Regions from separate parts of the Actinomadura sediminis genome, predicted to be linked through region 1. Evidence: riboswitches for the same ligand, from Rfam matches in the RefSeq annotation. Region 1 holds a riboswitch; the other holds the start of a gene.

What was found. A riboswitch is a leader RNA that binds a small molecule or an ion and turns the genes downstream of it on or off. The one in region 1 is predicted to bind ZMP and ZTP.
Region 2: it holds a riboswitch for ZMP and ZTP, as region 1 does, so the genes downstream of both, ACFQ11_RS07175 (bifunctional methylenetetrahydrofolate dehydrogenase/methenyltetrahydrofolate cyclohydrolase) here and ACFQ11_RS08590 (serine hydroxymethyltransferase) in region 1, are expected to answer to the same signal.

The regions. Positions count from the first base shown of each region.
Region 1 covers NZ_JBHTJA010000011.1:5,201-11,612, forward strand. Annotated here, with positions in the region: gene ACFQ11_RS08575 (substrate-binding and VWA domain-containing protein) at 1-1,318, opposite strand, end outside; gene ACFQ11_RS08580 (Lrp/AsnC family transcriptional regulator) at 1,788-2,279, shown strand; partial or broken gene ACFQ11_RS08585 (DMT family transporter) at 2,390-3,187, shown strand; ZMP/ZTP riboswitch at 3,283-3,369, shown strand; gene ACFQ11_RS08590 (serine hydroxymethyltransferase) at 3,420-4,694, shown strand; gene ACFQ11_RS08595 (class I SAM-dependent methyltransferase) at 4,661-5,488, opposite strand; gene ACFQ11_RS08600 (carboxymuconolactone decarboxylase family protein) at 5,604-6,272, shown strand; gene ACFQ11_RS08605 (GNAT family N-acetyltransferase) at 6,265-6,412, shown strand, end outside.
Region 2 covers NZ_JBHTJA010000008.1:116,605-123,016, reverse strand. Annotated here, with positions in the region: gene ACFQ11_RS07190 (NADP-dependent isocitrate dehydrogenase) at 335-1,555, opposite strand; gene ACFQ11_RS07185 (DUF3017 domain-containing protein) at 1,676-2,104, opposite strand; gene ACFQ11_RS07180 (FHA domain-containing protein) at 2,271-2,972, shown strand; gene ACFQ11_RS07175 (bifunctional methylenetetrahydrofolate dehydrogenase/methenyltetrahydrofolate cyclohydrolase) at 3,030-3,878, opposite strand; ZMP/ZTP riboswitch at 3,909-3,994, opposite strand; gene ACFQ11_RS07170 (hypothetical protein) at 4,148-4,327, opposite strand; gene purH (bifunctional phosphoribosylaminoimidazolecarboxamide formyltransferase/IMP cyclohydrolase) at 4,420-5,985, opposite strand; gene purN (phosphoribosylglycinamide formyltransferase) at 5,982-6,412, opposite strand, start outside.

The sequences.
Region 1 (6,412 bases):
GCGTGTCGTAGAGGCCCGTGTCGCCGTCCGGTTTCGGCCGCAGCGCCGTGAGCGTGCCGAGTATCCGCTGCCGCCGCGTCGCCGACCCGATCCGCTCCCCGAGCGGCCCGATCGGCACGGTCTCGCGCCAGTCGCGCCGCCCGTCCATCCGCGTCGAGAAGATCCACTGGCCCAGCTCCGTGCCGTCCGGCTGCAGCGTCAGTCCCTGCTGGGCCGCCTGCGCGATCGCCTGCAGCCGCGTCAGGTCCGTGCCCGGCACCTTCGCGGCCATCGACCCCGACACGTCGATCAACGACAGCATCCGCGACCCCAGCGCGAGCCGCGCCCACGCCTGCACGACGTCCCGCACCTCCTGCGGCGTCGGCGCGGCCAGCTCCGCGGGCCGCTGCGCCCGCACGCCCGCGGTGCTCCGGAAGTCCGGCGGCGGCGCGCCCCCCGTGTCGCGGAAGCCCAGCGCCCGCAGCGCGTCCCGCGCCTCCGGCGTGCGCAGCGCCCCCTCGAACAGCCGTGCGGCCTCGTCCCGTTCCGGATCGACGAGCACGAACGGGTAGTCGAGCGACAGCGTGCCCTCCCGCGGGTACACCGCCTCCGCGGGCGCTTCCGGGCCCGTCCGGTTGTACGCCCACACGCTTTGCTCCGGTGCGAGCAGCACGGGAAGCACGCTCTCCCCGCCCCCCGCGAGGTACTCGAACACTCCGCGCGCGTCCGGCGCCATGTTCTCCTGCGCCGCCCGCGCGAACGTCGCGAACGACGCCTCCGCCTTGTGCAGACGTGCGTGCACGAGCAGCAGCGCGGTCAGCCCGGCGCCCGTCCGGGCGGGGTCGGCCAGGGTCAGCCGGGTCGACCGCGCGTCCCCCGGCCCGGGCATCGACGCCTGGAGCACCCCGTCCCACGTCGGCGCGGTGACGTCCCCGGCCCGCCGCCGCGGCACCGCCGCCACCAGCGGCGACCGCGCGACCGGCCCCCCGACCGTCTCCGGCGGATCGTCGAGCGTCCGGAGCCACAGCGACGAGTCCGGCACCCACACGTCCGGCCGGCGGACCCCCGCGTCCGGCGGGATGCGGCCCGACAGCAGCGCCGCCACCCCCGCCGGACCGGCGGCGCGCACCGCGACGCGCACACACCTGCCGCCGACGCGGCGCTCCCGCCCGTTGAAGTCGTCGGCGGCCCGCGTCACGGCCGGCACCAGCTCCGGCGCCACCGCCACGTCCAGCCCGACCGCGCTCCCGCCGCACCCGCCGCCCGCCGACACGGCGTACACGGCCGTCCCCGCCGCCACCGCGAGGGCCGCCCCCGCGACGACCAGCGCCTGCCGCACCCGGCGGGCACGGCCGCCACGCGGACCCCCCGCACGATGAGCTCCGCTCACGTTCACCCTCGATCCCCGGACGGCCACGCTGCCGCCTGTGCCTCGGGCGGACATTCTGCGGACGCGCGCCGCGCGCCGCATCGGCGAAATCACCGGCCTCGCGCCCGTCCGTCCCGCCGGACCGGCCACGGGGCGCGCTCCCGCACGGACCCGCGGACTCCGCCGCCCGCCGTCCATCGCCCCGCCCGCTTCGCCGCGCATCGGCGAACCTCCCCGCCGCTCGACGGCGGCCTGCCGAGCCCGCGCGGCGGCGATGCCGCTCCATGCGCCGCGTCCCCGCCGCGTCACGCCGCGATGCTCGTCTCGCGGCCCCCGGGATGCTCGAAGCGGCGTCCGAATATTCTTCGGAGGCGTGGGCCTTCGGGCGCGGAACCGCGTGCGAGGGTTCGGCATCGGAGAGCGGAACGAGGGGTGCGACATGGACGCGGTCGACCAGGCGATCCTGCGGCGCTTGCAGCGGGACGGACGGCAGACGAACCGGGAGCTCGCCGAGGCGGTGGGGGTCGCGCCGTCGACGGCGCTGGAGCGGACGCGGGCGCTGCGCGCGCGGGGCGTCGTCACCGGGGTGCACGCGGCCGTCGACCTGGAGCGGCTCGGACGGGGCGTGCAGGCGCTCATCTCGATCCGGATCCGGCCGCAGTCGCGGGAGGCGATCGAATCCGCGCGGGACGGCATGGCGGCGATGCCCGAGGCCGTCGGGGTGTTCGTCGTGACCGGGAACGAGGACCTGCTCGTCCACGTGGCGGTGCCCAGCACCGCGTACCTGCGCGACTTCGTGCTCGACCGGCTGGCGCGGCGCAAGGAGTTCGTGGACGTGCGCACCACGGTCGTCTACGACTACGTCCAGCCGGTCGAGCAGTCCGAACTTCCGGCGGCGGACGAGCGCGCCCGCCGAACACCGTATGCGTGACCTCGGGCGCGGCCGCGCTCGGCCGAAGGAACAACGGGTGAGACCATTGCAACCGAACTTACGAATGGTCGAACCGCAAAAGGGCCGCATGTTCTCCTAGCTTCGGCCCCATGTACCGATGGAGTGACACATCCGGGACGCTGCTGGTGCTGGCGGCGGGCGTCCTGTGGGGGACGGTGGGACCGGCCCGGGTGCTGGCGGAGACGGACGCGAGCCCGGTCGCGGTCGGGGGAGCCCGGATCCTCTTCGGCGGGGCGATCCTCGCCGCGCTGGTCCTGGTGAGGGACCGCGGCTCGTTCGCGATCCGGCGGGACGCGTGGCGGCCGCTGATCGCCGCCGCCGCGGCCACCGGGACGTTCCAGGCGGCGTTCTTCGGCGCGGTGGACCGCACCGGCGCGGCCGTCGCGACGGCCGTGGTGTTCGGGCTGGTTCCGGTGTCGACGGGCGTGTGCGAGCGGCTGGTGCTGGGCGTCCGCCCCGGGCGCGGATGGTGGGCCGGGACGGTGTGCGCGGTGGGCGGCGTCGCGGTGCTGATGGCGCCGCAGGCCGCGGTGCGCGTCGACCCGGTGGGCATCGCGCTGAGCCTGGTGGCGGGATGCTGCTTCGGCGTCTACACGGTCGCCGCCAAGCGGATGACCGGGCGCGGCGCCGGCATGGCGGCGGCCGTGTCGGTGACCCTCCTGGCCGGCGGCGCGGTCCTGGCGCCCTGGACGATCGCCGCCCTGCCGGCGCTCGCGGAGCCGCGCGCGGCGTGGCTCGTCGGCTGGCTGGGCATCGCGGCGACCGCGGTCGCCTACATGTGCTTCGTGACCGGATTGGGACGGGTCAGCGCCGCGACCGCGGGGACGCTGAGCCTCGTGGAGCCGCTGGTCGCGGTCGTCCTCGCGGTGCTCGTGCTGGGCGAACCCATGTCCGGCGCGGTGATCGCCGGGACGGCGCTGCTGCTCGGCGGGCTCGCCGCCGTGTCCGTACCGGCGCCGCGACGGCGGGCCGATCGGTATGATGACGTCTACGCGACTGGCGCAGTCAAGGTGGAGACGACCACCGGGGAGCGACCGTAGTCCGCGCACCGCGCGCCTGGGTGTTCGGGCCCCCTTCACCGGGGCGCCCGCCGCCCCGGCCGACAGCGCGGAGAGCGACATGCACGAACCCCGAGTACCCCACCTGCGGGGCGGCGACCCCGACATCGCCCGGCTCGTCGAGGACGAGGCGCGCCGCCAGTTCGAGAAGGTCCGGCTGATCGCGTCCGAGAACTACGTCTCGCCCGCGGTGCTCGAGGCGACCGGGTCCGTCCTGACGAACAAGTACTCCGAGGGCTATGCGGGCCGCCGCTACTACGAGGGCCAGCAGAACGTCGACCCGCTGGAGGAACTGGCGATCGACCGGGCGAAGACCCTGTTCGGCGTCGAGCACGCGAACGTCCAGCCGTACTCCGGGTCGCCCGCGAACCTGGCCGTGTACATGGCGTTCCTGCGGCCGGGCGACACCGTGATGGGCCTGTCGCTGCCGATGGGCGGCCACCTGACGCACGGCTGGTCGGTGTCGGCGACCGGCGCCTGGTTCCGGCCCGTCCGGTACGAGGTGCGCGCCGACACCGGGCGGGTCGACATGGACCAGGTGCGCGACCTCGCCCTGAAGGAGCGCCCGAAGCTGATCTGGTGCGGCGGGACGGCCGTGCCCCGGACGATCGACTTCCCGGCGTTCGCGGAGATCGCGCGGGAGGCCGGCGCGGTGCTCGCGGCGGACGTCGCGCACATCGCGGGGCTGATCGCGGGCGGTGCGCACCCGTCGCCGGCCGGGCACGCCGACGTGATCACCACGACCACGCACAAGACGCTGCGGGGCCCGCGCGGCGCGATGATCATGTCGACGGCCGAGCACGCGAAGGCGATCGACAAGGCCGTCTTCCCGGGGCTGCAGGGCGGCCCGCACAACCACACGACGGCGGCGATCGCGGTCGCGCTGCGGGAGGCGGCGCAGCCGGACTTCGGGGCGTACGCCCGGCGGATCGTCGCGAACGCGAAGGCGCTCGCCGCGGCGCTGGTCGAGCGCGGGTACGACCTGGTCTCGGGCGGCACCGACAACCATCTGATCCTGATCGACCTGACGAACAAGGGCGTCGCGGGCAAGCCCGCCGCGAAGGCCCTCGACCGGGCGGGCATCGAGCTGAACCACAACGCCGTCCCGTTCGACCCGCGCAAGCCGTTCGACCCGTCGGGGCTGCGCCTCGGCACCGCCGCGATCACCACGCGCGGCCTCACCGAGGAGCGGATGCCGCAGATCGCGGCGTGGCTCGACGAGGTCGTCCAGGCCGTGGCGAAGGGCGACGAGGACGCGGTCGCCGAGCGGGTCGCGGCCGAGATCCGCGAGCTGCTCGCCGGTTACCCGATGCCCGGCTGGGCGCCCGCGGGCTGACCCGCCCGCAGGACCGTGATCATGCGCCAGGCTTCGGGGGCGGTGAGGGCGACCGCGTCCGCGCCGTCCCCGAAGTCGCCGTACCGCGCCGCGGTCGTGAGGCCGCCCGCGAGGCGGATCGCGGCGTCGAGCTCCCCGGCCGTCCAGAACCGGTAGGGCACGACGTCGCGGACGGTGCGGGCGCCGTCCGGCCCGTCGATCGTGATCGTGACGCGGTCGTCGGCGATCTGGGTGACCGGGTCGAGCCGGTCGCCGGGCTCGCCCCACCGGACGGACGCGCGCACACCGCCGCGCTCGACCGTCCAGGCGGTGCCGACGCTCGGCTCGTCGTCGCCCAGCCGGTCCCGGGGGTGCGACATCTCGACGATGTACAGGCCGCCGGGCGCCAGGTGGGCGGCGACGCGGCGGAAGTGCGCGACGAACGCGTCGAGCGTCATCAGGTGCGACGTCGAGTCGAGCATGGTGACGATCAGGTCGAACCGGCGGTGCAGGTCGAACGCGGTCATGTCGTCCCGGACGACCTCGAGTTCGACGCCGTCCCGCGCGGCCGACTCCGCCGCGTACGCGCACATCGCGGCGTTCAGGTCGAGCGCGGTCGCGGCGAGGCCGCGCCGGGCGAACTCCCGGGAGTGCTCGGCGGGCCCGGCGGCGAGCTCCAGGACCGTCCGGACGGGCGGGGCGCCAGGCGCGCGGTGCCGTGCGCACCACGCCAGCAGCACGTCGGTCTCCGCGGGCACGTCGCGGAAGGAGCACGCCAGCTCGTAGGCCCAGGGGTCGTCGTAGATGCCGGTCACCCCGCCATCCTGCCAGCGCGGGTCCCTGCCGCCGCCGACAGGTCGGCACCGCGTCACGGTTCCATATTCCGGACGGGTCTTGAGCGGCCCGCGCCGACCGCCTACCGTGCGGTACGTGATCGACCCCGTGAGCGGTGAGCACGTTGACGACCATCTGCGGCGCGAACCGTTCGCGTCACGGCTGCCCCTGCTGTCGCCCGGCGCGCTCGCCGACGAGCAGCGGGCCGTGTACGAGGCGGTGACGGGCGGGCCGCGCTCCGGCCGGGCGCCCGCGTTCCGCATGACCGACGAGCACGGGCGGCTGCTCGGCCCCTTCAACGCGATGCTGTACAGCCCGTCGGTCGGGCTGCCCCTCCAGGACCTCGGCGCCGCGCTGCGGTTCCGCACCGCGTTCACCAGACGCGAGCGGGAGATCGCGACGCTGGTCGTCGCGGCGCACCTGCGCTCGGACTTCGAGTGGTACGCGCACGAGCGGATCGGGCTGTGCGCGGGCCTGGAGCAGGAGGAGATGGACGCCCTGCGCGCGGGGCGCGCGCCGATGCTCGGCGACGTCCGGGAGCGGGTGGTGTACGAGGCGGCCCGGCAGCTCGCCGCCGAGCAGGACGTGTCGGACGCGGTGTACGCCGAGGCGGTCGCGACGCTCGGCCGGTCCGCGATGGTCGAGCTGGTGACGCTCGTCGGGTACTACACGGCGCTGGCGATGCAGCTGCGCGTGTTCCGGGTCGGGGTGCCGGAGGGGGAGCCCGCGCCGGAGTGGCCGCAGGACGGGGACGGGCATGCGTGAGCTGCTGCGCACCGAGCGGCTGGCGCTGCGCCCGGTCAGCATGCGCGACCACCGGCCGCTGCTGGCGCACTGGACGCGCCCGCCGGTCCGCCGCCACGTGTTCGGCGACGCGGCGGTGTCGGCCGTGCAGGTCACCGAGA
Region 2 (6,412 bases), on a different contig from region 1:
GGGGCCGCTGTCACCCGGAAAGGTCCGGGCGGCCCATCCCTGCGAACCCGACCGCCCAAGAGGCGCGCCACCGCGCGGGATCTCTCGCCGTCGAGATAGTTCACCCAGCAGGCTATACCGGACGCCCGGACGGACGGCGGGCAGGTGCGCCCACCGGCATCGTTCGTCCGCCCGGAAACGCGGAAGGCCGCCCCGGGATCCCCGGGACGGCCTTCACGCACGTCCTTCATCCCCGCGAGTCGCGGGGCCAACGGCCATCCCCCAGTAGCGGGGAGCATTCAATTGAACACTAACCGTTGATCTTCGCTGGTCTCACCTGTTCGGAGAAACGGGCTCAGCCGTTGATCTTCTTCTGGAGGTTGGTGTCGAGAGCCTCCAGGAAACCCTGCGTGGTCAGGAAGGGGGTCTCATTCCCGACCAAGAGTGCGAGGTCCTTGGTCATCTGGCCGCCCTCGACCGTCTCGACGCAGACTTCCTCGAGCTTGCGGGCGAAGCCGATGAGCTCGGGGTTGTTGTCGAGCTTGCCGCGGTGCTCGAGGCCGCGGGTCCAGGCGAAGATGGACGCGATCGGGTTGGTGGAGGTCGCCTTGCCCTGCTGGTGCTGGCGGTAGTGGCGGGTCACCGTGCCGTGCGCGGCCTCGGCCTCGACGGTCTTGCCGTCGGGGGTCATGAGGACCGAGGTCATGAGGCCGAGGGAGCCGAAGCCCTGCGCGAGCGTGTCGGACTGGACGTCGCCGTCGTAGTTCTTGGCGGCCCAGACGAACCCGCCCTCCCACTTCAGCGCCGCCGCGACCATGTCGTCGATCAGCCGGTGCTCGTACTCCAGGCCCTTGGCCTCGAACTCGGCCTTGAACTCGGTCTCGTAGATCTCCTGGAAGATGTCCTTGAAGCGCCCGTCGTAGGCCTTCAGGATCGTGTTCTTCGTGGACATGTACAGCGGCATCTCGCGGTTGAGGGCGTACCGCATGCTCGTCCGCGCGAAGTCGCGGATCGAGTCGTCGTAGTTGTACATGCCCATCGCGACGCCGCCACCGGGGAAGTGGGCGACCTCGAACTCCATGGGCTCGCCGCTGCCCTCGTCGGGCGTGTAGGTGATCGTCACCTTGCCGGGGCCGGGGACGACGAAGTCGGTGGCGCGGTACTGGTCGCCGTGGGCGTGCCGGCCGATGATGATCGGCTTGGTCCAGCCGGGGACGAGCCGGGGGATGTTCGAGCAGACGATGGGCTCGCGGAAGATCACGCCGCCGAGGATGTTGCGGATCGTCCCGTTCGGGGACCGCCACATCTTCTTCAGGCCGAACTCCTCGACGCGGGCCTCGTCGGGGGTGATGGTGGCGCACTTGACGCCGACGCCGTGCTCGCGGATCGCGTGGGCCGCGTCGATGGTGACCTGGTCATCGGTGGCGTCCCGATGCTCCATCCCCAGGTCGTAGTACCTCAGGTCCACGTCGAGGTAGGGCAGGATCAGCTGGTCCTTGATGAATTTCCAGATGATCCGCGTCATTTCGTCGCCGTCGAGTTCGACGACCGGGCCCGCTACTTTGATCTTGGGCATGCTGTTGCTGTCCCTTTCCTACACCTGGCCAGCAGTCCTTGTAAGGCTCAACTGGCTAGGCTATCCGAGCGGGTTCGGAGGTCTAGACCTCACCCCCGGCGCGGACCCGCAGGGCAGCGGCTATCCGGGTGGGCGGGCGCGGCGCCGGTTCAGCAGGAGCAGCAGGCCGCGGCCCGCCATCACGAGCGCGATCAGGACGCCGAAGGCGCCCGCGAGGACGAGCCCGGTCTTGTGCATCGGCGGGACGCTGAGGGAGACGAACGCGACCATCTCGCCGAGCAGGACGAGCGTCCAGCAGTCGACGGCGCGGCTGCGGACGGCGAGCATGCCGAGTTGCGACTCGGGCAGCAGGAGGCGGGCGAGGGCGCCGAGGAGCAGGGCGCCGGCGATGACGCCCGACCCCTTGCGGAAGTAGTCGAAGGACGCCAGCGTCAGGCCGGCGGCGACGCCGAGGAGCACCATCAGGTACGGCAGCCGGCCGAGCCAGTGCGGCGCGGCGGACCTCCCGCGCGGCGACCGCCGCCTGCGCCGGTGCACCTGAGTGGTCATGTCCACACCGTAGTCCCATTCCGGTCACGGCGGCGCCGAAGCGGCCCGAAACCCCTGCGCCATCGACCCTACTCGCCAGTAGGAGGGTGTGACGGCAGGGCGCCCGGGTAACCCGGACGACAGGGGTCGCTAACTAGCTGGGAGGACTGCCGTGGAGGGGCCGTTCATGCGGATCGAGGACAGCGGTGTGGTCATGCCGCTGCGCCCCGACGTCACGACGGTCGGGCGAGGGCGCGGAGTCGACGTCCGCCTCGACGACCCGAGTGTGTCCCGTTTGCACGCAGAGATCGTTCGGCGCGGCCCGTACGTCTACGTGGTCGACATGGGCCTGTCCCGCAACGGGACACGGGTCAACGGCCGGCCGATCGCACGCCGCGTCCTGGAGGACGGCGACGTCGTCACCTTCGGCACCGCGCGGTGCCGGATGGGGGGCATCCCCCGGGAGGAGGTCGACCCGGACGTCGAGCTGCGGCGGGCGGTCGCGCCGGAGCTCACGAGGCGCGAGGTCGATGTGCTGACCTCGTTGTGCCGGCCCGCCCTGTCGGACGAGGCGTTCGTCGCGCCCGCCACCGCCCGCGACATCGCAGGTGATCTCGTGGTGACGGAGGCGGCCGTCAAGCAGCACCTGCTGCGCCTGTACCAGAAGTTCCGTATCCCCGAGGGTCCCAACCGCCGCACCCGGCTCGCCAACGAGGTCATCGCGATGGGCCTCGTCCGGCCGCTGCCGCCGGTGCACGTCCCGCAGGGCCGTCCCCCGATGGACGGCGCCCGGCCGCCGGGCGTCCGTCCCGAGGCGCGCCGCCCGGCGCACGGCACGGCGCACGTCACCCGTCCGGCGCCCAGCACGGCGGGCAGGCGGGCGAGCTAGCGTTCACGGCCGCCCTCCGATCGGCGGCGCAACACCGGAGGGCGGCCGTGTTCCCGGTCAGAGGGAACGTTCCGCGGCTTCGACGACGTTCGCGAGGAGCATGGCGCGGGTCATGGGGCCCACGCCGCCGGGGTTGGGCGCCACCCAGCCGGCGACCTCGCGGACGTCGTCGGCGACGTCGCCCGCGAGCCTCCCGTCGATCCGGGAGACGCCGACGTCGAGGACGGCGGCGCCGGGCTTCACCATGTCGGCGGTGATGAGGCCGGGGACGCCGGCGGCGGCGACGACGATGTCGGCGGCGCGGGTGTGCGCGGCGAGGTCGCGGGTGCCGGTGTGGCAGAGGGTGACGGTCGCGTTCTCGGTGCGGCGGGTCAGCAGCAGGCCGAGGGAGCGGCCGACGGTGATGCCGCGGCCGACGACGGTGACCTCGGCGCCCTTGAGCGGGACGTCGAAGCGGCGCAGCAGCTCGATGATGCCCTTCGGGGTGCAGGGCAGCGGGCCGTCCTGCATGAGGACGAGCCGGCCGAGGTTCGTGGGGTGCAGGCCGTCGGCGTCCTTGGCGGGGTCGATGCGTTCGAGGACGCGCTTGTCGTCGAGGCCCTTGGGGAGGGGGAGCTGGACGATGTAGCCGGTGCAGGCCGGGTCGGCGTTGAGTTCGGCGACGGCGCGCTCCACCTCGTCCTGGGTGGCGTCGGCGGGCAGGTCGCGGCGGATGCTCTCGATGCCGACCTCGGCGCAGTCGCGGTGCTTCATGCCGACGTAGGAGTGGCTGCCGGGGTCGTCGCCGACGAGGACGGTGCCGAGCCCGACCGCGACGCCCTGCTTGCCGAGCGCCGTGACGCGTTCGGCGAGGTCCGCTCGGATCTCGGCCGCGGTCGCCTTGCCGTCCAGAATCTGTGCCGTCATGCGTGTGCCTCCGCGCTGATCTCGGCTGATCTCGGCCACCCAGGCGCGCGGTGTCCGGACTGTCGTTCGCTCCCCGGTGGTGATCCACCTTGCCCGCGCCAGTCGCGAACACCCATGGTAACGGGCCGGTGGGGCGCGGAAATCGGTGCCGAGTGGCCTGCCGGACGGTCGCGTCGGGGCATGGCGTTCCCGGTCATGGAGCGGTTCGGCGTACCCGTCGTGCGCGGGGCGCGATCGAGCGGCTGGGGGCGCCCTCGGACGCGCCTGCGTTAGGTGGCGTCGTCCTCGGAGCGGCGGGCGAGGACGCGGTCGGTGCCGTGCCAGCCGAGCCGGGCGGCGAGCATCGCGGCGAGCGCCGCGGCGACGAGCCCGATGACCTGCCGGGCGTCCAGCAGGAGGGCGTTCGCCTGGGAGACGGCGCTCAGCATGAGCATCGTGAGGGTGTCCATGGTGCCTTCCGTGGGGGACCGCGACGAGGTTACCCGCGGGGAAACGTAAAACGGCCCGGCGGCCTGGGCCGCCGGGCCGTTCGGTGCGCCCGTCAGTGGAAGAAGTGCCGGACGCCCGTGAAGTACAGGGCGATCCCGGCCTTCTCGGCCGCCTCGATCACCTTGTCGTCGTTGACGGACCCGCCGGGCTGGACGATCGCGCGCACGCCCGCGCTCGTCAGCACCTCCAGGCCGTCCGGGAACGGGAAGAACGCGTCGGACGCGCCGACGGCGGCGGCCGCGCGCTCCGCGCCCGCGCGCGACACCGCGAGCTTGGCGGAGTCGACCCGGTTGACCTGCCCCATCCCGACGCCGACGGTGGCGCCGTCGGCGGCCAGCAGGATCGCGTTCGACTTGACGGAACGGACCGCCCGCCACGCGAACGCCAGGTCGCGCAGGGTGGCCTCGTCGGCGGCCGCACCGGTCTTCAGCTCCCAGCCGGACGGGTCGTCGCCGGGGGCGTCGACGGCGTCGACGCCCTGCAGGAGCAGGCCGCCGTCGATGCGCCGGTACTCGGTCGCGCCCTTCGGGGCGTCCGGGCAGACGAGGAGGCGGACGTTCTTGAACCGGTCCTTGAGCACCGTGACGGCCTCGTCGTCGAACCCGGGGGCCACGACGACCTCGGCGAAGCTCTCGGTGACCTGCCGGGCCATCTCCGCCGTCACCGGGCGGTTCGCGGCGATGACGCCGCCGTACGCCGACAGCGGGTCGCAGGCGTGCGCCTTGCGGTGCGCCTCGGCGATGTCCGCGCCGACCGCGATGCCGCACGGGTTGGCGTGCTTGATGATCGCGACGGCGGGCTCGGCGAAGTCGTACGCGGACCGGCGCGCGGCGTCGGTGTCCACGTAGTTGTTGTACGACATCTCCTTGCCGTAGAGCTGCTCCGCGCCCGCGAGGCCGGTCTCGCCCGGCGCGCGGTACAGGGCGGCGCGCTGGTGCGGGTTCTCGCCGTACCGCAGGGTGTTCGAGCGTTCCCAGGTGGCGCCGAGGAAGTCGGGCCACCGCGTCCGCTCGGCGGTCTCGTCGGGCGCGTAGTCGGCGGCGAACCAGGACGCGACGGCCACGTCGTAGGACGCGGTGTGCGCGAACGCCCGGGCGGCGAGGCGGCGCCGCTCGTCCAGGGTGAAGCCGCCCGCCGCGACGGCCGCCAGGACGGCCGCGTAGCCGGACGGGTCGACGACGACGGCGACGCTCGCGTGGTTCTTCGCCGCGGCGCGCACCATCGTCGGGCCGCCGATGTCGATCTGCTCGACGCACTCGTCGGGCTTCGCGCCCGAGTTCACCGTGTCGGCGAACGGGTACAGGTTCGCGATCACCAGGTCGAACGGCTCGACGCCCAGGTCGTCGAGCTGCTGGAGGTGGTCGTCCTTGCGCCGGTCGGCGAGCAGGCCGGCGTGCACCCTCGGGTGCAGCGTCTTGACCCGCCCGTCCAGGCACTCGGGGAAGCCGGTGAGCTTCTCCACCTTCATGACCGGCACGCCGGCGGAGGCGATGCGCCCCGCCGTGGAGCCGGTGGAGACGATCTCCACTCCGGCCTCGTGCAGGCCCCGGGCGAGGTCTTCCAGCCCGGTCTTGTCGTACACGCTGATCAGCGCGCGCTTGATCGCCACCCGACTCACTCGGCCGAGCTCCCCTCGTTCATGGACGGACTGTCGGACGAATCCCTGCATGTGGTGCATTTCATGGAGACCCGCCTGCCCTTCGCGGTCCAGCCGTCGCGGGCGAGGCGTCCGACGACGTCGACGAGGAGCCTGCGCTCGACCTGCTTGATGCGCTCGTGCAGGGAGTCTTCGTCGTCATGCCAGCCCACGGAGACGGCCTCCTGGGCGATGACGGGTCCGGTGTCCACGCCTTCGTCGACGAAGTGCACGGTACAGCCCGTCACCTTCACCCCGTACGCCAGGGCGTCCCGAACGGCGTGGGCGCCGGGGAAGGACGGCAGCAGCGCGGGGTGCGTGTTCACGGTGCGCCCCCCGAACGCCGCCAGGAACCGGGGCCCGAGGATCTTCATGAACCCGGCGGACACCACCAGGTCGGGCTCGTGCT